DNA from 3 places in the Citrobacter meridianamericanus genome. Region 3 is predicted to be linked to each of the others. Evidence: predicted binding sites of a transcription regulator. Region 3 holds the regulator's gene; each other region holds the start of a gene.
What was found. The regulator PurR, encoded in region 3, represses purine synthesis genes. The targets are predictions, from matches to a motif close to CANGCAAACGTTTGCNTG.

Region 1 (8,141 bases), 1.4 Mb from region 3:
TTGAAGTAATGGCGTAACCAGCTCTGTTGATTGGCCGACAGCTGACGTTCGTTGATGAGGAAAATCTGATTGCGCGCCATCTCCAGCAACAACTCGTTGTACAGTCCGTCAAATTCCTGATCGGCTTTTAATACGCGAGCCTGGATTTTGCCCAACAGATGGCGGGAGTGAGAGTTTGAACCCTGTTCTTCGCTAATAATGATTCGGCGCTTCAGTTCGGCAAAGCGAACCTTGTAAAATTCGTCGAGGTTGTTGGAATAGATGCCTAAGAAACGCATCCGTTCGATCAACGGGTTTGATTTATCAGCAGCTTCCTGGAGTACGCGTTCGTTGAACGCTAACCAACTGAGTTCTTTCTCTATGTATAGCTTTTCCTGACCCATTACCACTTTTACTCCGTTTCATTCACGGGACACTACCGATTTATTATGGCGAGCATTGCTCTCAGATGTCCAACTGTGCCAGAAAAATATGACAATAAACCGTCTGATAGCAAAGAGAAAGGGGGAGCATATATGAATACCGGAGATGTTAACCGGAAAAGGTATTTATGCCTGTAGACCGGAGGGTGAGATCCGGTTTACAGGTTTTTTTATTATTCGTCGGCGGCGTAGCCTTGTGGCGGCAGACGAACGCCGTCCAGCCATGCAGCGTTTTCACGCATCTTCAGTCGACCATCGGTAAACCAGCTTACCACCAGCGGATAAATGGTGTGCTCCTGGGCCTGAACCCGTGCCGTGACATCATCTTCGCTGTCGCCTTCAAATACCGGAACCTTGGCCTGGAGAATAACCGGTCCACCGTCCAGTTCATCGGTGACGAAGTGGACGGAGGTTCCATGCTCTTCATCGCCATTTTCCAGCACCTGACGGTGCGTGTGCAGGCCTGGATACTTCGGCAATAAAGACGGGTGGATATTCAGCAATCGTTCAGAATAGTGTGCGACAAACGCCGGGCTGAGGATGCGCATATAACCGGCCAGCACCACCACATCGGGTGCCCAGGCGTCAATCTCTTGCATCAGTTGGCGGTCGAAGGCTTCGCGACTGGCAAACTGGGCGGCTTCCAGCGAGTACGCCGGAATATTCGCTTCGCGTGCGCGTTCAAGGCCGAACGCATCGGCCTTGTTACTGAATACTGCACGTATGGTGCCATTGATTTTTTTCTGTTCGCAGGCGTCAATTATCGCCTGCAAATTGCTTCCGTTGCCGGAAATGAGCACCACAATGTTTTTCATTCAATAACCACACGCTGTTCGGAATCAGAAGCTTTGATGATACCGATTTTCCATGCGTTTTCACCTTTCTCATTGAGCAAAGCCAGGGCTTTGTCCACTTCCGGAGCTGGCAGGGCGATAACCATGCCTACGCCGCAGTTAAAGGTGCGATACATCTCATGCTGGCTAACGTTACCCGCCGTTTGCAGCCAGTTGAAGACGGCTGGCCATTGCCATGAAGATTCGTCGATCACGGCCTGCGTGTTGTCTGGCAGAACGCGTGGAATATTTTCCCAGAAACCGCCGCCGGTCAGATGGGCAATGGCATGCACATCAACCTTCTCGATCAGTTCCAGAATGGATTTTACGTAAATGCGGGTCGGGGCCAGCAAGTGATCGGCCAGCGACTTGCCTTCGAGCTCGGTGGTTTCCGGGTCACAACCGCTGACTTCAACAATTTTACGCACCAGAGAGTAGCCGTTGGAATGCGGACCGCTGGAGCCGAGCGCAATCAGTACGTCGCCGTCAGCCACTTTAGAACCGTCGATAATTTCTGATTTTTCGACGACGCCAACACAGAAGCCCGCCACATCGTAATCTTCGCCGTGGTACATCCCCGGCATTTCTGCCGTTTCCCCGCCGACCAGTGCACAGCCAGACTGCAGACAACCTTCGGCAATCCCGTTAATGACGCTGGCTGCGGTATCTACATCCAGTTTGCCGGTCGCATAGTAGTCGAGGAAAAACAGCGGCTCAGCACCCTGAACGACAAGATCGTTCACGCACATAGCGACAAGGTCAATACCGATAGTGTCGTGACGTTTCAGATCCATTGCCAGACGCAGTTTTGTGCCAACGCCATCAGTGCCGGAAACCAGTACCGGTTCACGATATTTTTGCGGCAATGCGCACAGCGCACCGAAGCCACCCAGACCACCCATAACTTCCGGACGACGCGTTTTCTTTACTACGCCTTTGATTCGATCAACCAGAGCATTACCTGCATCAATATCAACACCGGCATCTTTGTAGCTAAGAGAGGTTTTATCGGTCACTGCCTGCTTCCCCACATGTTTACTTGCAGTAAAAGTTAAATTCGGCGCAATTCTAACAGGGAAAGCAAACGTTTGCGAGCCTGCTCTGCATCAAGTTTTATCTGCTGATTTTTTCAGCATTTTACAATCATTTATCTATTTGTTTGAACTGCGCCACGAAAATGAAACCGGGTACAGTCTTGTGCTTGAAACCTGCCAGCCGAATGCACAGTATCGTACTGAAACCGGTTTCTGTTTTCTGTTACGAACCTCATTTATACCCTAAATAATTCGAGTTGCAGGAAGGCGGCGACGCAGCGAATCTCCAGGAGCGTACATAAGTACGTAACTGGAGTGAGCGAGAAAAGCCAACGCACATGCAGCTTGAAGTATGACGGGTATAGAGCGTTTTGCGCAGACTCATCACGATAGGGGAAGGGGATGTCAGGATTTAAAGCAGATTTCATGTGGGGTGGCGCTGTCGCTGCTCATCAACTGGAAGGTGGCTGGCAGGAGGGCGGTAAAGGAATTAGCGTTGCCGATGTCATGACGGCGGGGGCGCATGGTGTGGCGCGTGAAATTACTGACGGTGTCATTGCCGGTAAAAATTACCCTAACCACGATGCCATCGATTTTTATCATCGCTATAAAGACGACATAAAGCTGTTTGCCGAAATGGGGTTTAAATGTTTTCGTACTTCTATTGCCTGGACGCGGATTTTTCCCTTAGGCGACGAAGCGCAACCCAACGAAGCTGGCCTGCAGTTCTATGATGATCTGTTCGACGAATGTCTGAAATATGGCATTGAGCCGGTGATTACGTTGTCGCACTTCGAGATGCCCTACTATCTGGTGACGGAATATGGCGGCTGGCGCAACCGTAAGCTGATCGACTTTTTTGTCCGTTTTGCCCGGGTGGTTTTCACTCGTTACCAGCACAAAGTGAAGTACTGGATGACGTTTAATGAGATTAACAATCAGGCAAATTATCACGAAGACTTCGCGCCCTTTACTAACTCTGGTCTGAAATACCTGCCCGGTGAAGATCGCGAACCGGTCATGTACCAGGCGGCGCACTATGAGCTGGTAGCGAGCGCGCTGGCAGTAAAGGCCGCACGTGAGATAAATCCGGCGCTGCAAATTGGTTGCATGATTGCGATGTGCCCAATTTATCCGCTGACCTGTGCGCCGAATGACATGATGATGGCGATGAACGCCATGCACCGCCGCTACTGGTTCACTGACGTACACGTGCGCGGCAAGTATCCGCAGCATCTGATGAACTATTTCGAACGCCGTGGCTTTTTACTTGATATCACCGAGGAAGATCGCCAGGTACTGACTGAAGGCTGCGTTGATTACATTGGCTTTAGTTATTATATGTCTTTCGCGACGCAGGCTACGGCAGATAATCCACAGCTGGATTACGATGAGTCGAAAAGCCTGGTTTCTAACCCGTACGTGCAGAAGTCGGACTGGGGCTGGCAGATTGATCCGGTCGGTTTGCGCTATTCCCTGAACTGGTTCTGGGATCACTATCAACTGCCGCTGTTTATTGTAGAAAACGGCTTTGGTGCGATTGACGTGCAGCAGGCCGACGGCTCGGTGGATGATTCCTATCGTATTGACTATATGGCCGCGCATATCCGCGAAATGAAAAAAGCGGTGGTGGAAGATGGCGTGGATCTGATGGGCTATACCCCGTGGGGCTGTATTGATTTAGTCTCGGCCGGGACGGGGGAGATGAAAAAACGCTACGGTTTTATCTATGTTGATAAAAATAATGACGGGAGTGGGACATTAGCACGCTCGCCGAAGAAATCTTTTTCCTGGTATCGAAACGTCATCCAGAGCAACGCTGAAAATATTTAAAATTCATAGTGTTGACAATAAGCCCCGACCTCAAAGCGGGGCTTGTTTTATACTCATCATCCGGACGCAAACGATTTTGGTTGATCCATATCAAGCGTATGCAGTGTTGCGCCAGAGACGAAAAGCGGTATAATCCGGCGATTTTTTTTGTGGTTGCCACTCGTCTGAGGAAAGGAGAAGAGTATGAAGATCGTGGAAGTCAAACACCCACTCGTCAAACACAAGCTGGGACTGATGCGTGAAAACGACATCAGCACTAAACGCTTTCGTGAACTCGCCTCGGAAGTTGGCAGCCTGCTGACTTATGAAGCAACCGCTGGTCTGGAAACCGAAAAGGTGACCATTGAAGGCTGGAATGGTCCGGTTGAAGTTGACCAAATCAAAGGTAAAAAAATCACCGTTGTGCCAATTCTGCGTGCGGGCCTGGGCATGATGGAAGGCGTACTGGAAAACGTTCCAAGCGCGCGTATCAGCGTGGTAGGTATGTACCGCAATGAAGAGACGCTGGAGCCGGTTCCATACTTCCAGAAGCTGGTTTCTAACATTGATGAGCGTATGGCGCTGATCGTTGACCCGATGCTGGCAACCGGCGGTTCGGTTATCGCTACCATCGACCTGCTGAAAAAAGCAGGCTGCAGCAGCATTAAAGTACTGGTACTGGTTGCCGCGCCGGAAGGTATCGCGGCGCTGGAAAAAGCGCACCCGGATGTCGAGCTGTACACCGCCTCCATCGATCAGGGACTGAACGAGCACGGATACATTATTCCTGGGCTCGGCGATGCCGGCGATAAGATTTTTGGTACCAAGTAAATGAATAAATAAAAAGAAGCCGACTTTAAGAGTCGGCTTTTTTTTGAATAAAACAACCCAATCGCTAATAACAAACAACACTCAGAGGAAAACACTATGACGCGCCGTGCTATCGGGGTGAGTGAAAGACCGCCGCTTTTACAGACAATCCCGCTTAGTTTGCAGCACCTGTTCGCCATGTTTGGCGCAACGGTACTGGTGCCAGTCCTGTTTCATATCAACCCTGCTACCGTTCTGCTGTTTAACGGCATTGGTACGTTACTGTATCTCTTTATTTGTAAAGGTAAAATTCCGGCTTACCTCGGTTCCAGTTTCGCGTTTATTTCCCCGGTTCTGCTGCTGCTGCCGCTAGGGTATGAAGTGGCGCTGGGCGGTTTCATTATGTGTGGCATCCTTTTCTGCCTGGTTTCATTCATTGTTAAGAAAGCCGGTACTGGCTGGCTGGATGTAATGTTCCCGCCTGCGGCTATGGGCGCAATCGTTGCCGTCATCGGTCTGGAGCTGGCAGGGGTCGCTGCGGGCATGGCGGGATTACTGCCTGCTGAAGGACAAGCGCCAGACTCAACAACCATCATCATCTCAATGGTGACGCTGGCGGTGACGGTATTTGGTTCCGTACTGTTCCGTGGCTTTATGGCGATTATCCCGATTTTGATTGGGGTGCTGGCCGGTTACGCGCTCTCCTTCGTGATGGGCGTCGTGGACACCACGCCGATAGCGCAGGCTCACTGGTTTGCTCTGCCAACGTTTTACACACCGCGCTTTGAATGGGTCGCTATTCTGACCATTCTGCCTGCGGCGCTGGTGGTTATTGCTGAACACGTCGGGCACCTGGTGGTAACGGCGAATATCGTAAAAAAAGATTTGATTCGCGATCCAGGCTTGCATCGTTCTATGTTTGCTAACGGCTTGTCGACGGTGATCTCCGGCTTCTTCGGTTCTACGCCGAACACCACGTACGGCGAGAACATCGGCGTTATGGCGATTACCCGCGTTTACAGTACCTGGGTTATTGGTGGCGCGGCGATTTTCGCCATTCTGCTCTCTTGCGTGGGTAAACTGGCTGCGGCGATCCAAATCATTCCACTGCCGGTCATGGGCGGCGTATCTCTGCTGCTGTACGGCGTGATTGGTGCTTCCGGTATTCGCGTGCTAATCGAGTCAAAAGTTGATTACAACAAAGCACAGAACCTGATCCTGACCTCGGTTATTTTGATCATCGGCGTCAGCGGCGCGAAAGTTCACATCGGTGCTGCTGAGCTGAAAGGCATGGCGCTGGCGACTATTGTGGGTGTCTGTCTGAGCCTGATTTTCAAAGTTATCAGCCTGCTGCGTCCGGAAGAAGTGGTGCTTGACGCCAAAGATGCCGACACTGAGCAACAGTAAACCTTTGACCGGGCGGCGACGCTGCCCGGTTCTATCGCGACGCATTTCTGTGTTAAACTCAACGCGATTTTATGAAATCCTGGGTTGAGGTATCTCTGAACACACCGGCACAGCTCTCTTTGCCACTTTATCTGCCTGACGACGAAACTTTCGCAAGTTTCTGGCCGGGGGATAACTCCTCTTTACTGGCTGCACTGCAAAATGTGCTGCGTCAGGAACATAGCGGGTATATTTATCTTTGGTCGCGTGAAGGCGCTGGCCGTAGCCATTTGCTGCATGCAGCCTGTGCGGAACTGTCTGCGCGGGGCGATGCGGTAGGCTATGTGCCGCTTGATAAGCGCACCTGGTTCGTCCCCGAGGTGCTTGACGGTATGGAGCATTTGTCGCTGGTCTGCATCGACAACATCGAATGCGTGGCCGGCGATTCGCTATGGGAAATGGCGATCTTCGATCTCTACAATCGCATCCTGGAGTCGGGGAAAACTCGGCTGCTGATCACCGGTGATCGCCCGCCAAGGCAGCTCAATTTGGGGCTGCCAGATCTCGCTTCGCGCCTGGACTGGGGGCAAATCTATAAGCTACAGCCGCTTTCTGATGAAGATAAACTGCAGGCGTTGCAATTACGCGCCAGGCTACGTGGGTTTGAACTGCCGGAAGATGTGGGACGCTTTCTGCTTAAGCGTCTGGATCGGGAAATGCGTACGCTGTTTATGACGTTGGATCAACTTGATCATGCATCAATCACCGCCCAGCGTAAGCTGACCATTCCGTTCGTAAAAGAGATACTGAAGCTGTAAGCGCCGCAGCCAAAAGACTGCGGCAGGTTTCAGGTTAACCGACGATTTCCAGTACCTGCTCCGGGGGACGTCCAATTCGCGCCTGGCCTTTGGCAACCACAATGGGGCGCTCCATCAGTTTCGGGTTTTCTACCATTGCCTGAATCAGCGCATCTTCACTCAGGTTTTTGTCCGCCAGGTTAAGTGACTTATAGAGATCTTCTTTCTGGCGCATCAGCTCACGCGCGCTGGACATGCCCAGCATCTGCAGAAGTTCACGCAGGGTCGCGGGGTCAGCCGGGGTTTCCAGATATAGCACCACTTCCGGATCCACGCCGTTGGACTTCAGTAATTCCAGTGTTTCACGGCTCTTGGAGCAGCGTGGGTTATGGTAGATTTTAATCGCGTCGGACATTTTTCTTTCCTGTTACATCTTGGTGTACGGTTTAAAGCGTTCTTGCAGCTGGCGTAGCTGGTCGATACGGGCATCGTATCTGGCCTGTTGTTGACTGCCCAGTTTCACCTGGGAACTTGCGCTGCTGAGCATCGAAATCGCCTGATCCAGACGTCCGGCGAGGGCATACCCTTCCGCGCGCGCCGCCAGCTCCTGATCGCGGTTGTTCAGGCTAGCTTCCGTTTGCGCTAACAGATCCCAACCGTTAGGGTCATCCTTATGGTTAAATGTATAGCGATTCAGGATGGTTGCCGCTTCTTTGGCTTGTCCGCCCTGTAGATACGCATTCGCCAGGTTAAGCTGCAGTACCGGGTTGGTTCGCAGGTCACGGGCGTTTTTCAGCCGGTTAATGGCGTCGCTGGTTTTCTTCTGGCCGAGATCGATATCCGTTGCCAGGTCGAGATACCAGGCATTGTTTGCATCCGCCGCCAGCAGCGGTTGCAGCGCTTTACGCGCCTCGTCATATTTGCTGGCTTCCATCGCCTGCAATGCACGCCCATACTGGGCGGCACGTTGTTCACGTACGTTGCCTTTCGACCAGTTACTCAGCAGGTCATCGGTCAACTGGTTACGACCCGAGTTGTACATGCCCA
Region 2 (8,141 bases), 2.7 Mb from region 3:
TGATTGTCTTCGCCTTCACGATTTCGGTTTACTCCTCCGCCACCGTCCTTCCGGGCTCGTTGCACCTGGCACCGATTGCCATCGCCGATATGGACCAGTCGCAGTTGTCGAATCGGATTGTGAACAGCTTTTATCGCCCGTGGTTTTTACCGCCGGAGATGATCACCGCCGATGAGATGGATGCCGGGCTGGATGCCGGACGCTATACCTTCGCCGTGAATATTCCGCCTGATTTTCAGCGTGATGTGTTGGCCGGGCGTCAGCCGGATATTCAGGTTAACGTCGATGCCACGCGGATGAGCCAGGCTTTTACCGGCAACAGCTATATCCAGAACATCATCAGCGGCGAGGTGAACAGCTTTGTGGCCCGTTACCGTGACAACAGTGAGCCGCCGGTGGCGCTGGAAATGCGCATGCGCTTTAACCCCAATCTGGAACCTGCACGCTTCGGTGCGGTGATGGCAATTATCAACAACATCACCATGCTGGCGATTGTGCTCACTGGCTCGGCGCTAATTCGCGAGCGCGAGCACGGGACAATAGAACATCTGCTGGTGATGCCGGTGACGCCGTTTGAGATCATGATGGCAAAAATCTGGTCGATGGGGCTGGTGGTGCTGGTGGTTTCCGGTCTGTCGCTGATGCTGATGGTAAAAGGCGTGCTCGGCGTACCAATTGAGGGATCGATTCCTCTGTTTATGCTGGGGGTGGCGCTGAGCCTGTTCGCAACCACTTCGATCGGTATTTTTATGGGCACGCTGGCGCGCTCTATGCCGCAGCTGGGACTGCTGATGATTCTGGTGTTGTTGCCGTTACAGATGCTCTCTGGTGGTTCTACACCGCGTGAAAGCATGCCGCAGGTGGTGCAGGACATCATGTTGACGATGCCAACGACGCATTTTGTGAGTCTCGCGCAGGCGATACTTTACCGTGGCGCAGGGTTCGGTATTGTCTGGCCGCAGTTCCTGACGTTGCTGGCGATTGGTAGTGCGTTCTTCATGATAGCGCTGCTGCGCTTTAGAAAGACGATTGGTACGATGGCGTAAACATCCGGCACAGGCACTCACTCTTCTTTCGGCAGGCACTGCAAATGACCGTGGCGCACCCCGCGTTGGGAGATCACGTCATCGGCAAAATGTTGCACATCGCCCATGTCGCCTTTTAGTACGGCGATTTCCAGGCAGTCGTCATGGTTGATGTGCACGTGCAGTGTAGCGACCGACAAATCGTGGTGGTGATGCTGGGTCGAAACAATGCGGCTCGCCAGGTCACGCTTCTCATGCTCATAAACATACGAAAGCACCGCGAACCCTTGTGTGCCGTGCTCCTGGGTCGTTTCCTGCGCCAGTGCGCTGCGCAGAATATCGCGGATCGCTTCGGAACGGTTGTGGTAGCCACGGCGTTGGCTCAGGCCGTCGAGCGTTTCTAATAAATCGTCATCAAGTGTGATGGTGATACGTTGCATCAGATTTCAACCTTACGATATTGCGCGGCGGCGCACGGGAATGAAAGCGTTACAGCCTTTGTACGGCGTCGGCGGTCAGGGTAAACGGCGTTGGCGTGCATACCGCCAGGCTCAGGGTGTCAAACTGGCACTGGCTGACAGAGAGCGAGGAAGTTAGCGCGGTACTGTCGACGCTGACAATTTGCCAGGCGCTGCCGCCGCGCTGTTTAACGATAGCTTCTTTACGCGTCCAGATGCGCCAGAATGCTGCCAGTTGCTGCTCCGGGTGTTCAGCCTCGACTTCGGCATGTTCTCCGAGACTGAATACCGTATTTGCCAGCGTTTGCCAGTTATCTTGTGGGCGGACGACTTCAATATCGCAGCCGACTTCCCCTTCGTCGCTGAGCAGCAGGGCGATATCATCGCCGCTGTGGCTGAGATTGAACCACAACGGGGTGTCGGCGGAAAAAGCCGGTTTTCCTTGCTCGCCGTAGACGATGTCCGGTAATGGTGAAAGAACATGGGAAAGCAGCACCCGGCCTGCAATCCAGCGCGCACGGTGAGCTCCTTGTGGGGCTTGTTCACTCAGTGCGTTGGGCAGTGCGTCAGTGCTTAAAACAGAAACTTTCCCAAGAACGATCCGGTACATATCAGGGCTAACCTTTAGTAATAATGGGGTTGTGTACCATTCTTCACATGCTGTTTGCAAGTTTATCCAGGCAATCGGCTTTTGGGCCTGCCGGGTCCAAGCAAAATTGCCAGTTTGCTGCCGCCTGTGGTCGTTTCCATCCAGATTTTACATACGCTGGTTAACGGCACAGAGAGCAGCATGCCTACCGGGCCGAGTAGCCATCCCCATACCAACAGAGAGAGGAAGACGATAAGCGTCGATAATCCCAAGCGATGTCCCATCATGCGAGGCTCGAGGATATTGCCAATCACCATATGCACCACCAGGAACAGCGCGCCAACCAGCACACATTCGTAAATGCCGTTGAACAGTAGCGCCTGGATCATGGGCGGGACGGCGGAAATGACCGAGCCAATGTTGGGCACGTAGTTTAGCAAGAAGGCTAGTACGCCCCACATCAGAGCAAACTGAATCCCCATTAGCGCCAGCCCCAACCAGACGATAGCGCCGGTCCATAGGCTGAGCAACGTTTTCAGCGCCAGATAGTGAGATACACCCTTGAGCGCCCGATGCAGCCCCGCAATATGGATTTGTGGGTTGTTCAGCGCAAAGCGCAGCTTATAAGGAACATGACGCACCTCAAACAGCATAAAGACGACCGTCATTACCAGCAGAACAACGCTGGCCATGGCGCCGGAAAGACTTGTCATCAGCGTGGTGGTGAAGGTCATTATTTTGTCGGAGTCCATGCGTTGTAGCATGCGCTCCGGGGACATATGCAGATTTAGAAAGGGAAGCATCTCTTGCAGATGCAGGACCTTGCGCGTCAGCTCCTTATTGTATTTGGGCAGCATGGCCATGAATTCAGTGATCGAAGATGCCAGAACGCCGACCAGTGCCGTGAGGACGATCAGCATGACCACTACCACGAGCGTAATGGCTACCGGGCGGCTTACTCCCCGGCGAATAAACCAGGTGACCAGCGGATTCAATACAATGGCAAAAAAGAGGGCCAGCAGCAGCTGTACAATGATATCCGCCGCAGCATGAATACCCGCGAGGATCACCACCAAAGCAGCCAGTTTGAGTAAAATGTGCAAACCCGTTTTATCGGGCTGAGCAGTTGTCATATTTTCTTCCTGTTTGCGTTTTGCATTAAGTGTAGCGGCTGGCTTGCGGCTGAGATTCCTAAACTGACTGCTGATTTCTGTGCGGCAACATGGTAGAAATGAAACACTGTTGTGAAAACGTGGTGACCCTCCATGCCCGAACCCGTCGCTGAACCGACGCTGAGCGGTTTACGCCTTAATCTGCGCATTGTCTCTGTGGTGATGTTCAACTTCGCCAGCTATCTGACCATCGGCCTGCCGCTCGCGGTATTGCCGGGCTATGTCCATGATGTGATGGGGTTCAGCGCCTTCTGGGCTGGATTGGTCATCAGCCTGCAATATTTCGCTACGCTGCTGAGCCGTCCACATGCCGGTCGCTATGCCGACCTGCTGGGACCAAAGAAGATTGTGGTATTCGGACTGTGCGGCTGTTTTTTAAGTGGTCTGGGCTATTTACTGGCGGGTTCAACGAACGACTGGCCGCTGGCCAGTCTGCTGCTGTTATGCCTGGGTCGCGTGATCCTTGGGATCGGGCAAAGCTTTGCCGGGACCGGCTCTACGCTGTGGGGCGTAGGGGTCGTGGGTTCAATGCACATTGGGCGGGTGATTTCCTGGAACGGAATCGTGACCTATGGTGCGATGGCGATAGGCGCCCCACTGGGTGTACTGTGTTATGCCTGGGGTGGCTTACAGGGGCTGGCGCTGACGGTAATGGGCGTAGCGCTGTCGGCAATATTGCTGGCGCTTCCTCGTGAGGCGGTAAAGGCCAGCAAAGGCAAACCGTTGCCGTTCCGCGCGGTGCTCGGGCGCGTCTGGTTGTATGGTATGGCGCTGGCCCTGGCCTCCGCCGGATTTGGCGTGATCGCCACTTTCATTACCCTGTTTTATGATGCCAAAGGCTGGGACGGCGCGGCTTTCGCGCTGACGCTTTTTAGCTGCACGTTTGTGGGCACGCGTCTGTTGTTCCCAAATGGGATCAACCGCTTAGGCGGACTGAATGTGGCGATGATCTGCTTTAGCGTCGAGATTGTTGGGCTGTTACTGGTCGGGATGGCTTCCATGCCGTGGATGGCAAAAATCGGTGTTCTGCTGGCCGGGGCGGGGTTCTCGCTGGTTTTCCCGGCGCTGGGCGTGGTGGCGGTAAAAGCCGTCCCGCAGCAAAACCAGGGCGCTGCGCTGGCGACCTACACGGTGTTTATGGATTTATCGCTGGGGGTTACCGGGCCGCTGGCTGGGCTGGTAATGACGTGGGCGGGCGTGCCAGTTATCTATCTGGCGGCGGCAGGGCTGGTAGCAGTGGCGTTATTACTGACCTGGCGGTTAAAAAAACGGCCTCAGGTGGGGTCACCGGAGGCCGCGTCATCGTCTTAACCGTTACTGGATAACCAGCGTGTTAATGATGTTTTCTGCTGTCGTCTGCGCTTTTTGCTGATCGTCAGCAGGCAGCGTGATTTGCAGGGTCAGCAGTTGGTTATCTACTTTGCCTAACACCACAGAAGAGTAAGCGGTCTGGCCTTTAGCCGAGATGATGCTGTCTAACTGCTGCAGCGTGTGGCCTTTCAGCTCAATGGATTTATTGGTGACGACCTGCAGCTGCGGGTCGCGGCTACGTTGCTGCTCTTCCAGGCGTTTTGCCAGCACAGCCAGGTCGTCGTTGGTATTGTCGCCGACAATCACAATCACCGCTTTCTGGCCGGTTGCGTCAGAATAGACGTGCATATTGTTCGCCTGAGTCCCCAGCTTACCGCTCTGATCGGTCATATCCGCTGGCAGAGAAAAACTGAGTTTGCCGTCCAGCAGGCTGACCGGTTGTCCGGTGGCGTTACTTTCTGCGGCAGTCTTCTCTGCTGGCGCTTTTGTATCGCTATTATCACAGGCCGCAAGCCCCATAACCAGCAGGCCAATACCGACATATTTAACCAGATTGCGCATTGACTTCTTCCTTTCGATAAACGGCCATAACGGCTCATTCGTCCATCTTATCACAACTCGGAAAATGAACCTTTAACTCGTCTGCAATGCAGAGATTTCGGATTTATCTGCGAGCCTTTTCAGCAGCATATTCAGCAGCACGCCGTACATCGGCAGGAAGAAAATAATGCTGATCAGCACCTTGAAACAGTAATCGACCAGCGCGATTTCCATCCAGTGTTCGGCCATAAAGGCATCCGGGCTGCGCCAGAAGGCGATAAAGAAGAAGGCTAACGTATCGCTGATGTTGCCAAACAGGGTGGAGGCCGTTGGTGCCAGCCACCAGCGACGGTTCTGGCGCAGGCGGTTAAAGACATGCACATCCAGAATTTGTCCCAGCGCGTAAGCCATAAAGCTGGCGGCGGCGATACGGGCAACAAACAGGTTAAAGTGCAGCAGTGCGCCAAATCCCTGCCACAATCCCATATAGAACAGTGATGAAACGACATAAGAGATCAGCAGCGCGGGGATCATCACCGCGAAGATGATGCGTCGTGCCAACGGCGCGCCAAAAATACGCACGGTCAGGTCAGTGGCGAGGAAAATAAACGGAAAGCTAAACGCGCCCCATGTGGTATGGAAACCAAAAATGGAGATCGGTAGCTGCACCAGATAGTTGCTGGAGGTGATCACCAGCAGATGAAATAGCGATAGCCAAAACAACGCTTTTACGCGCTGAGATTGTGTAAACGGAGTCATATTGTGACCTTTTTGTTGGATGGGGTGAGGGAACCCAATAAAAAACCGTCGCATGATACTGCTTTAAGAACACATTGCAATGGTTGTTTTTCACGCAATCGTTAACCTGATTGGCTTACGTCACAACAGAGCGTAAAATAACGCCGTTTTTGAATGAACGAGACTACGATGAGCGATCTGTTTACCTCTCCCGACCATACTCTTGATGCTCAGGGGCTGCGCTGTCCGGAACCTGTTATGATGGTGCGCAAAACCGTGCGCGGCATGCAGGCGGGTGAAACACTGCTGATTGTCGCCGACGATCCGGCGACAACCCGTGATATTCCCGGTTTCTGTACCTTTATGGAACATGAGCTGGTGGCCAAAGAGACCGACTCGCTGCCGTACCGCTATCTGCTGCGTAAAGGTCAGTAGTTTTGTTTGCCGGATGGCGCCAATGCTTATCCGGCAAAAAACTATCCTTTACGTAACAACCGCAGCGCGTTAGCGGTCACCAGTACCGTCGCCCCCGTATCTGCCAGTACAGCCAGCCACAGTCCGGTTATCCCGAGCAGTGTGGTGACGAGGAAAATCCCCTTCAGACCCAACGCAATCGCAATGTTCTGGCGAATATTGGCGTGGGTAGCGCGTGCCAGTTGAATCATTTGCACCAGACCACGCAGGCGGTTGTGGGTCAGGGCGGCATCGGCGGTCTCCAGCGCGACGTCGGTTCCGCTCCCCATGGCAATACCGATGGTGGCTGCTTTCATCGCCGGAGCGTCGTTGATGCCGTCGCCAACCATCGCCAGCGGCGACTGTTGGTTGAGATGGGTAACGGCCTGTACTTTATCTTCCGGCAATAGCCCCGCTTTGAATTCAAGACCCAGTTCGCCTGCAATGGCGGCCGCTGCACGTGGGTTATCACCGGTCAGAATCACCCCTTTCACGCCAATCTGATTAAGTTCGCTGATGGCGTGGCGGGCATCCTCGCGTAGCGTGTCCTGTAAGGCCAGCACGCCGAGTACGGCCTCGTTACGTAGCACCAGCACCACCGTTTGGCCCGCGCTTTCAAGTTCGCTTATCTGCCCGGCAAAAGCATCGGCAGGTTGCTTACCGGCGGCGCAAATCAGCACGCGCTCGCCATCGACCAGCGCTTCAATGCCAGTGCCGACTAATGCGCGCTGTTCTTTCGCGACAGGTATAACCAGTTCACGCGTTTGTGCTTCCCGAACAATCGCCTGCGCCAGCGGGTGTGTCGCGCCTTGCTCTACTGCCGCCGCCAGCGCCAGTAGTTCAGCTTCACCAATACCGCTCGCCGGGTGAATCGCCGTGACGCGCGGTTTACCCACGGTCAGAGTGCCGGTTTTATCAAACGCGACCTGCGTAACTCTACCCAGTTGTTCCAGCGCGGCCCCGCCTTTGATTAACGCGCCACGACGCGCCGCGGCGGCAAGGCCAGAGGTAATGGCTGCGGGGGTTGAAATCACCAGCGCGCATGGGCAGCCAATCAGCAGCAGCGTCAGCCCTTTATAAATCCACTCCTGCCAGGATGCGGCAAACAGCAGCGGTGGTACAAGGGTGACCAGCAGCGCAACCGCCATAATGGCTGGGGTGTAGATCCGGCTGAAACGATCAATAAAGCGCTCAATGGGAGCGCGACGTTCATCCGCTTCTTCAATCAACTGCAAAATACGGTCAATGGCGCTGGCACCCGGTTCGGAGAGCACTTCCAGCGTGACCAGACGATCCACGCTGGTGGCGCCTGCCGGGACTTTCTCGCCGGTGGCACGTTCAACCGGGATCGATTCGCCGGTCAGGGCGCTTTCATCAAAACTGGCAAAACCGGAAACCAGTTTGCCGTCAGCTGGTAAACGCCCACCCGCGGCAACTTCGATAATATCGCCAGGGCGGAGGGTATTAATAGCCACCTCTTCGCGTTCGCCGTTACGCAGACGTGTGGCGGTTTCCGGTTTGAGCGCCATCAGCGCGCTGACCCCTTTACGGGCACGGCTGGCAGCCCATCCTTCCAGGCGCTCGCCAATTAAAAACAGCAGCAGCACCATGGCGGCTTCCGCCGTCGCGCCGATAAACAGCGCGCCGATGGCGGCCACGCTCATTAACGTTTCAATGGCAAAGTAGCTGCCAGTTTTCATCAGACGCAGAGCCTGACGGGCAATGGGGTACAGACCGACCAGGGTGGTAGCGATAAACGCTATCTGGCCGAAGGGGTGATTGAATTGCTCCAGCCCCCAGCTAATCGCCATCATGATAATCAGCGAAATCAGCGGCAAGTTTTCTTTAAAACGTG
Region 3 (8,141 bases):
CAGCCCCGCACAACGCGCTTGCGCCATTTTCTGTTGTTCTGCAGAAATGGTCACGCCTACCACGCTTACGCCATATTGTGATGCCAAAAACTGGGACAAGCCACCCCAGCCGCAGCCTATATCGAGTATCCGCATTCCTGGCTGCAACTGCAGTTTTTCGGCAATCATTTTCAGCTTCGCCTGCTGGGCAGATTCCAGGGTGTCGGCATCTTTCCAGTAGGCGCAGGAATACTGCATATAAGGGTCGAGCATGCGGGAAAAGAGATCGTTGCCTAAATCGTAATGTTCTTTGCCGACAACCCACGCACGTTTTTTGGTCTGCAAATTAAACAGGCGAGCCGCTGCAATTCGCAGTGTATCTTTGAAATGGCGGGGGAGTTGGTTTTCAAGACCGGCGCGCAGGGCTTTACTAAAAAACATGTCCAGCCGGTCGCATTCCCACCAGCCATCCATATAACTTTCACCCAAACCTAACGATCCTTCCTGCAATACGCGCTTGAAAAATCTAGGGTTGTTAACGCGAATATCTGCCGGTGCCGGACCATTAACGGCGATGCCTGCACGGCTTAACAATTCACTGGTGATGCGGTACCAGTTATCATCCGGTACGCTGATGTCTTCTATACACGATGAACTCATAGCTTCTCCATCACTGGTCGGTGATCAGAACCTTAAAACAGCGTAGACGCTTTTTTGGGCTGTGTGAGAAATCTCACGAAATTAATCCGTGAATCTATAATCCGACGTAGAACAGAGGAAGGGAGGAACCCTTGCCGAAAAGACCATCCGTGGGAATACGAGAACGTTCTTGTTCCCGTTACCGCATAAAAATTATCGTTTTTTTAAAAACCGGAAATCAGTATAGGCCTGAATTTTTTATGATTCAACATATAATTGTTAGCGGGCTAATTAATAGCCCGCGGTAATTATTAGTGAGACTCTCCGTGGACAATTTGCACACGGTCGTCTGTTTGAGGGGTGCCAGCTTTCTGTGATTGCATTTTGTACCCTACGGCCGCCAGTAGCACCGTAGTCAGCATCACGCTGGTAGTGGTGAGCAGCGGGGTGGCGATCAGCCAGGAAACCACAAGGCTTGCCAGGAAGCATAAACCCAACTGCAACGTATTCTGCAATGCGGCTGCTCGTCCGGTCGCCTGCGGGAACGGGCGTAATGCCTGAGCGACAACGATAGGGTAGATGGCACCGTTGGCAATCGCCATCACGCAGAATGGGATCAGGATTTCAGCGAGCGCAACATGGTGAATAAAGCCGGTAGCCCAGGTGGCAACGACACTAATCGCATACAGGATGAGTAACCATGGCAGCAGTTGACGACCTTGCCATTTTTGTAACGCAGCGCGACAGCCGTAACCGCCGACTAAGAAGGCAATGGTTTGCGGTACATAGCTCAGGCCAATCACTGCCGGGCTGTAGCCCATTTCGCTGAGGATGAACGGGGAGCCCGTCAGCCATGCGAAGAAGCTCGCGGAACAGGCGGCATAAATCAGTACGTTCCCGCGATAGGTTTTCGAGCGTAGCAGGGTGGCGAATGTCAGTTTATCCTGGCTGTCGTCGCGCGCTTTAGCCGTTGGTTTTAAGCGCAGGGCAGGAAGCATCAGAATTAGGGTTATGGCAAACAGGGTGGCGAAAATGGCCTGCCAGGAAAAATGTACAAGGATCCAACTGCCTAACAACGGCGCCAATGCCGGAGATAATCCGACCAGCGGCATAATGGTGGCAAAGATGCGATTTACTTTTTGTGACGGATAATAATCAGTGACCAGCGCCTGCCAGATTACCGATGCCGCACAGACACCAACGGCTTGAACAAAACGCAGCGCCAGCAGGCCTGTGGCGTTTTCAACCCACAGCATGCCCAGACTACCCAGAGCAAAGATAGATAAACCCAGCAACAAAATAGGTTTGCGGCCGTAGTGGTCGGAAAGTGGCCCCCACAGAAGCTGTGCCACGGCAAAACCGGCTAAGAACAAGCTAAGGCTGGCGCTGACGGCTGATGCAGGCGTTTGCAGATCGGACTGAATTGCGGCGAAGGCGGGCAGATACATATCCGTTGCCAGAAAGCCGAGCACGCTAAGACCCGCCAGCCAGACTAAAAACCCTTTCCCAGGTTGCATCATCATTTCTCTTTTTTTAGCAGTAGAACAATGCCGCTGAGTGTAGTGAGTGTAATTCTTGCTGTGAAACGCTAATATTTGCTTACTGATTTCAAATTTTTTGCAGGCAGAATATGTGGTCGGAATATTCACTTGAAGTGGTTGATGCGGTTGCGCGTAATGGCAGCTTTAGTTCGGCCGCGCAGGAGTTGCACCGTGTACCCTCGGCGGTAAGCTACACCGTACGTCAGCTGGAAGAGTGGCTGGCGGTGCCGCTTTTTGAGCGACGTCATCGGGATGTGGAGTTGACGCCTGCCGGTGCGTGGTTCCTCAAAGAAGGCCGCTCTGTTATCAAAAAAATGCAGATCACCCGCCAGCAATGTCAGCAAATTGCCAACGGCTGGCGCGGACAGCTGGCGATTGCGGTAGATAACATTGTTCGCCCGGATCGCACCCGACAGATGATCGTGGATTTCTATCGTCATTTTGATGATGTGGAACTGTTGGTTTTCCAGGAAGTGTTTAACGGCGTCTGGGATGCGCTGTCCGATGGCCGCGTTGAGCTGGCAATTGGCGCCACGCAGGCGATTCCGGTGGGGGGACGCTATACCTTTCGCGACATGGGAATGCTGAGCTGGAGTTGCGTGGTGGCCAGCCATCATCCGTTGGCGTCAATGCCTGGGCCGCTTAGCGACGACACGTTGCGCAACTGGCCGTCGCTGGTGCGTGAAGATACTTCCCGTACGCTGCCAAAACGCATTACCTGGCTGCTGGATAACCAAAAACGTGTCGTGGTGCCTGACTGGGAATCTTCCGCTACCTGCTTATCCGCAGGGTTGTGTGTTGGCATGGTACCGACGCATTTTGCCAAACCGTGGATCGATAGCGGCAAGTGGGTCGCGCTACAGCTGGAAAATCCATTTCCTGATGCCGCATGCTGTCTGACATGGCAACAGAACGATACGTCACCTGCATTGAGCTGGCTGTTGGACTATTTAGGGGATAGCGAAACGCTGAACAAAGAGTGGCTGCGGGAGCCAGATGAGGCTCCCGCACAACGGTCTTAACGACGGTAATCGCGGAACGGGCCGTCGGCAACGGAGCGACGCTCTACCAGACGCGGATGCACCTCGATAGATTGCGACTCTTCACGTTTATTCACGATACGGTCTAACAGCATATTGAAGGCCGTTTCACCGAGCGAATCTTTAGGCTGGTGAATGGTCGTCAGAGCCGGCGTGAAGAAACGGGCGTTGCGCACGTTGTCGTAGCCGATAAGCGAGATATCCTGCGGTACCCGCAGTCCCATCTCATCAGCGGCGCACAGCGCACCCATCGCCATGATATCGCCACCACAGAAGACGGCGGTCGGACGATGCGGCTGTGACAGAATTTGCTGCATGGCGCGATAGCCGGATTCAGGCTCAAAATCCCCCTGGACAATCCAGTTGTCCGGTACTTTTATCAGCGCTTCTTCCATCGCTTTCATAAAGCCAGCCAGACGCCCGGCTCCGGTGTTACGTTCCATTGGGCCTGGGATCACGCCAATCTCACGATGACCGCGTTCGACCAGATACCGACCCGCCATGTAACCACCTTCGAAGGCATTATCAATGACGGTATCGGTAAAGTCGGCTTTGGCCTCGCCCCAGTCCATGACGACCATCGGGATATGGCGGTATTCTTCGAGCATCGAAAGCAGCGACTCCGGATACTCAGAGCACATCACCAGCAGACCATCAACGCGCTTTTGCGCCATCATCGACAGATAAGCCTGCTGTTTTTCAAGGCTGTTCCATGCGTTACCCAGAATCAGGGTATAGCCTTTCTGGAAACAGTTTTTCTCAACGGCTTCGATAATTTCAGCGAAATAGGCCGCTTCACTGCTGGTGGCCAGCAAGCCAATAGACTTGGTGTGATTCACCTTCAGGCTGCGCGCAACTGCGCTCGGAGAATAGTGCAGCTCTTTGATTGCCGCCCAGACAGCATTACGCGTTTCTTCCGCGACAAAGCGCGTCTTGTTAATCACGTGTGATACGGTTGTAGTGGAAACGTTTGCTCGCTTCGCTACATCTTTAATTGTTGCCATTACATCTCACTCCAGACCATATCCTAAGCTCCTGAGAAAACTCCAGGTAAACGTTTGCCTTCACACACCCTTAGCGCAACGTAAGGGTTGCGGCACGCCGGGAAAACGACACGGAACGTCAGGAAGGGGTCAATGGCCGGTACGCTAATCAAGTAAGCGTGGAATTTTGTCTGATCTTAACGAAAAGGGGAAGAGTTAAAAGCAGTTATCAATATAAATCGTGAGAGATTTTTGCTTTCAAGTGTGTAAAAATGCGCAATATCACTTTTTGTGTGGGAATAAAAAGGAGAAAACTTGATGAGCACCGATCTGAAATTTTCGTTAGTGACTACCATTATTGTTCTGGGTTTGATCGTCGCGGGTGGCCTGACCGCAGCGCTGCATTAATTTCCTCGAGGGAGTTAGCTCTCCCTCACTCTTTCCGCTCGTCTATCTCTTCTATTGTTTGCGAATAAGCAAAAGTCTTTTGCAATTTTGTTAACTTTATTAATTTTGCGATCAATGTCATGCTTTTGACTCTTATTTTATGTCGCGCCACGGCTCGACGTTACGGAGTCGCAATATGAAACTCAATTATCCTTTACTGGCGCTGGCGATCGGAGCGTTTGGCATTGGCACCACCGAATTTTCGCCAATGGGATTATTGCCCGTCATAGCCAAAGGAGTGGATGTTTCGATTCCGGCCGCCGGCATGTTAATCAGCGCGTATGCGGTTGGCGTGATGGTGGGGGCTCCGCTGATGACATTATTATTGTCTCATCGTGCGCGACGTAATGCGTTGATTTTCCTGATGGCGATTTTCACGTTGGGTAATGTCCTCTCGGCGATTTCACCGGATTACTCCACGCTGATGTTATCACGCATTTTGACCAGTCTTAATCACGGGGCATTTTTCGGCCTTGGCTCTGTGGTTGCTGCAAGTGTGGTGCCCAAACATAAACAGGCCAGTGCCGTGGCAACCATGTTTATGGGGTTAACCATTGCCAATATTGGCGGCGTTCCGGCGGCGACCTGGCTTGGTGAAAGCATCGGCTGGCGCATGTCGTTCATGGCAACGGCAGGGCTCGGCGTTATCGCCATGGTCAGTCTGTTCTTCTCATTACCCAAAGGCGGGGCGGGAGAGCGTCCGGATGTCCGCAGCGAACTGGCGGTACTTATGCGTCCTCAGGTGCTGTCGGCTCTGCTGACGACCGTTCTGGGAGCAGGGGCGATGTTCACGCTTTATACCTACATCTCACCGGTGCTGCACACTATCACTCATGCCACACCAGCATTTGTGACCGGTATGCTGGTGCTGATTGGCGTGGGCTTCTCAATCGGTAACTATTTTGGCGGCAAGCTGGCTGACCGTTCAGTCAATGGTACGTTGAAAGGCTTTTTACTGCTGTTAATGGTTATTATGCTGGCCATTCCTTTCCTTGCGCGTAATGAGCCTGGCGCGGCGGTCAGTATGGTGGTCTGGGGTGCGGCGACATTTGCAGTGGTTCCACCGTTGCAGATGCGAGTGATGCGTGTTGCCAGCGAAGCGCCGGGTTTATCATCGTCAGTCAATATTGGCGCATTTAACCTGGGGAATGCACTGGGGGCCGCAGCCGGTGGGGCGGTGATATCCGGTGGCCTGGGTTACAGTTTTGTGCCTGTGATGGGGGCGATTGTGGCAGGGCTTGCGCTGATGCTGGTGTTCATTTCCGCAAGAAGACAGCCTGAAGAGGCTTGCACTACCGCGAATTAATGCAAAAACGCAGAAGGAAGCCCTTCTGCGTTATCTTTTTTATGCTGCGAAGTTCTTCGCAACAAACTCCCAATTCACCAGCGCCCAGAAATGTTCCAGGTAGCCAGGACGAGCATTGCGATAGTCGATGTAGTAGGCGTGTTCCCATACGTCAACGGTCATCAGTGGCGTCGCGTCGGTGGTCAGCGGCGTACCCGCGTTGGAGGTTGAAACGATAGCCAGTTTGCCATCCGTTCCTTTAACCAGCCAGGTCCAGCCAGAACCGAAGTTTTTGATAGCGGCATCGGTGAACTGTGCTTTGAAATCTGCAAAGCTGCCAAAGGAGGCTGCAATGGCTTCGGCCAGTTTACCAGTCGGTTCGCCACCTGCGTTCGGTGCCAGGCAGTTCCAGTAGAAAGTGTGGTTCCAGACCTGGGCTGCGTTATTGAATACACCACCTTCAGAGCTACGAACGATCTCTTCCAGTGATTTACCTTCAAACGCCGTGCCTTTGATCAGGTTATTCAGGTTAGTAACGTAAGTCTGGTGATGTTTGCCATAGTGGTATTCCAGCGTTTCAGCAGAAATGTGCGGGACCAGAGCATCTTTGGCATACGGTAATGCAGGTAATTCGAACGACATTGCTTCTCTCCTTATTATTTATATTGAGTACACACAATAGCCTCATTGTGAGTAAGGATAGGGTAGCAAATTGAAAGGTTATGCAAAAGAAGAACTTACCCTACAGCATGTTCTGTAGGGTAAGTTTTTAGCGAATTGTTTTTGGCGTCATTACCCGGCGAGCGCCCACATAGTGGCGCTGCCAGTAATCTTCGCTCAGCGAGGTGATTTGAATTTCCCGGCCGCTGCGCGGGGACTGAATAAATTTTCCGTTGCCGACATACACACCAACGTGATCGGCTGTTCCGCGACCCTGAGTACGGAAAAAGACCAGATCGCCATTTTTCAGTTCGCCACGTTCAATCGGCGCGGCATCACGTAGATGGTACATTTCGTTCGCAGTACGGGGAATGCGGAATTTCACCAGATCTTTATATGCATAATAGACCAGACCGCTGCAGTCAAACCCGGTTCTTGGCGATGTACCGCCCCAGCGATAAGGCTTGCCTATTTGATTCATCAGCGTGGACATGGCGGTTTTAGTGGCTTTCTGCACTTTGACCTTGTGTGCGTCAGCGAGCGTAGTCGGAGCCGTGGTTTTCACTTTTACACAGCGTGGCTTATGGCCTTTACGCGGCGTGCATTTTTCAGTCCAGGTCACGGCAGCGGTTTGTGCTGCGGCGGTTTTGCCTCGACGGTTTGCAGTTTTAGTCGACTTTGCCGGAGTGGCAGTGCGATTTTTAGAAGAGGAAGCGGTTTTGGTGCTGGTTTTACTGGAGGTCTTTGTCGCCGTTTTCTTGTTGGTCTTTGTTGTTTTTTGGCTGGTTGTTGCGCTTTTCTTTTTATCTACCGTTTTGATGGGGTGGGATTGGGTAGTTGTCGTCCTGGCCTGCTTGGAAGCATGAGCCATAGGCGTAAAGGGCAGTGTAGTAAAAAGTAAAGCACAGAGCGTGATCGAGATTCGGTTTATCCGCGCCACTGAGCAGTCCTCTGGTAAGGCAGGTCTATAGTGCCTGCGTGTGATTTTCAAAACTTGATGATTCTAATCTATAGAAAGAGGGAAAGTTAATAGCTTTTTTTGTTTAAAACTGTGTTTCGTAACCGACCGCAAAAAAAAACAGCAATTAACGTGGGAACAGGTGAAAGGACAATCAAATCCACAGGCTTCAAGGGGATAAATGAGATTATGAATGCAACTTTTAGCGTCAGGGGATAAAATAATAAGGCGTAATGAAAATGTTATTTTCCGTTGCCTGTCTGACCCGTTACAATGTCAGACTACTGCCGTAAAAGAAGTTTAAGGAAGCAAGATAATGAGCACCACTATCGAAAAAATCCAGCGCCAGATCGCTGAAAACCCGATTCTCCTGTACATGAAAGGTTCCCCTAAACTGCCAAGCTGCGGTTTCTCCGCTCAGGCTGTGCAGGCGTTGTCTGCCTGTGGTGAACGTTTTGCTTACGTTGATATTCTGCAGAACCCGGATATTCGCGCCGAGCTGCCGAAATACGCAAACTGGCCGACCTTTCCGCAGCTGTGGGTTGATGGTGAGCTGGTTGGCGGCTGTGACATTTTGATCGAAATGTACCAGCGCGGTGAGTTACAGCA

Region 1: purM (phosphoribosylformylglycinamidine cyclo-ligase) is a predicted target of PurR. The motif match lies at 2,333-2,350, and genes of this name have one in related genera.
Region 2: tusA (sulfurtransferase TusA) is a predicted target of PurR. The motif match lies at 5,946-5,963, and genes of this name have one in related genera.

What each region holds. Positions count from the first base shown of each region.
Region 1 covers NZ_CP101036.1:1,561,620-1,569,760, forward strand. Annotated here, with positions in the region: gene ppk1 (polyphosphate kinase 1) at 1-383, opposite strand, end outside; gene purN (phosphoribosylglycinamide formyltransferase) at 596-1,237, opposite strand; gene purM (phosphoribosylformylglycinamidine cyclo-ligase) at 1,234-2,271, opposite strand; gene NMD08_RS07390 (6-phospho-beta-glucosidase) at 2,692-4,122, shown strand; gene upp (uracil phosphoribosyltransferase) at 4,306-4,932, shown strand; gene uraA (uracil permease) at 5,029-6,318, shown strand; gene NMD08_RS07405 (DnaA inactivator Hda) at 6,414-7,115, shown strand; gene arsC (arsenate reductase (glutaredoxin)) at 7,150-7,509, opposite strand; gene bepA (beta-barrel assembly-enhancing protease) at 7,522-8,141, opposite strand, start outside.
Region 2 covers NZ_CP101036.1:301,032-309,172, forward strand. Annotated here, with positions in the region: gene NMD08_RS01365 (ABC transporter permease) at 1-1,046, shown strand, start outside; gene nikR (nickel-responsive transcriptional regulator NikR) at 1,064-1,465, opposite strand; gene acpT (4'-phosphopantetheinyl transferase AcpT) at 1,515-2,093, opposite strand; gene NMD08_RS01380 (AI-2E family transporter) at 2,156-3,205, opposite strand; gene NMD08_RS01385 (MFS transporter) at 3,338-4,555, shown strand; gene NMD08_RS01390 (DcrB family lipoprotein) at 4,559-5,116, opposite strand; gene NMD08_RS01395 (7-cyano-7-deazaguanine/7-aminomethyl-7-deazaguanine transporter) at 5,189-5,854, opposite strand; gene tusA (sulfurtransferase TusA) at 6,023-6,268, shown strand; gene zntA (Zn(II)/Cd(II)/Pb(II) translocating P-type ATPase ZntA) at 6,310-8,141, opposite strand, start outside.
Region 3 covers NZ_CP101036.1:2,953,482-2,961,622, reverse strand. Annotated here, with positions in the region: gene cfa (cyclopropane fatty acyl phospholipid synthase) at 1-639, opposite strand, end outside; gene punC (purine nucleoside transporter PunC) at 930-2,135, opposite strand; gene punR (DNA-binding transcriptional activator PunR) at 2,249-3,181, shown strand; gene purR (HTH-type transcriptional repressor PurR) at 3,178-4,203, opposite strand; gene cydH (cytochrome bd-I accessory subunit CydH) at 4,501-4,590, shown strand; gene NMD08_RS14495 (MFS transporter) at 4,766-5,935, shown strand; gene sodB (superoxide dismutase [Fe]) at 5,975-6,556, opposite strand; gene NMD08_RS14485 (C40 family peptidase) at 6,684-7,514, opposite strand; gene grxD (monothiol glutaredoxin 4) at 7,849-8,141, shown strand, end outside.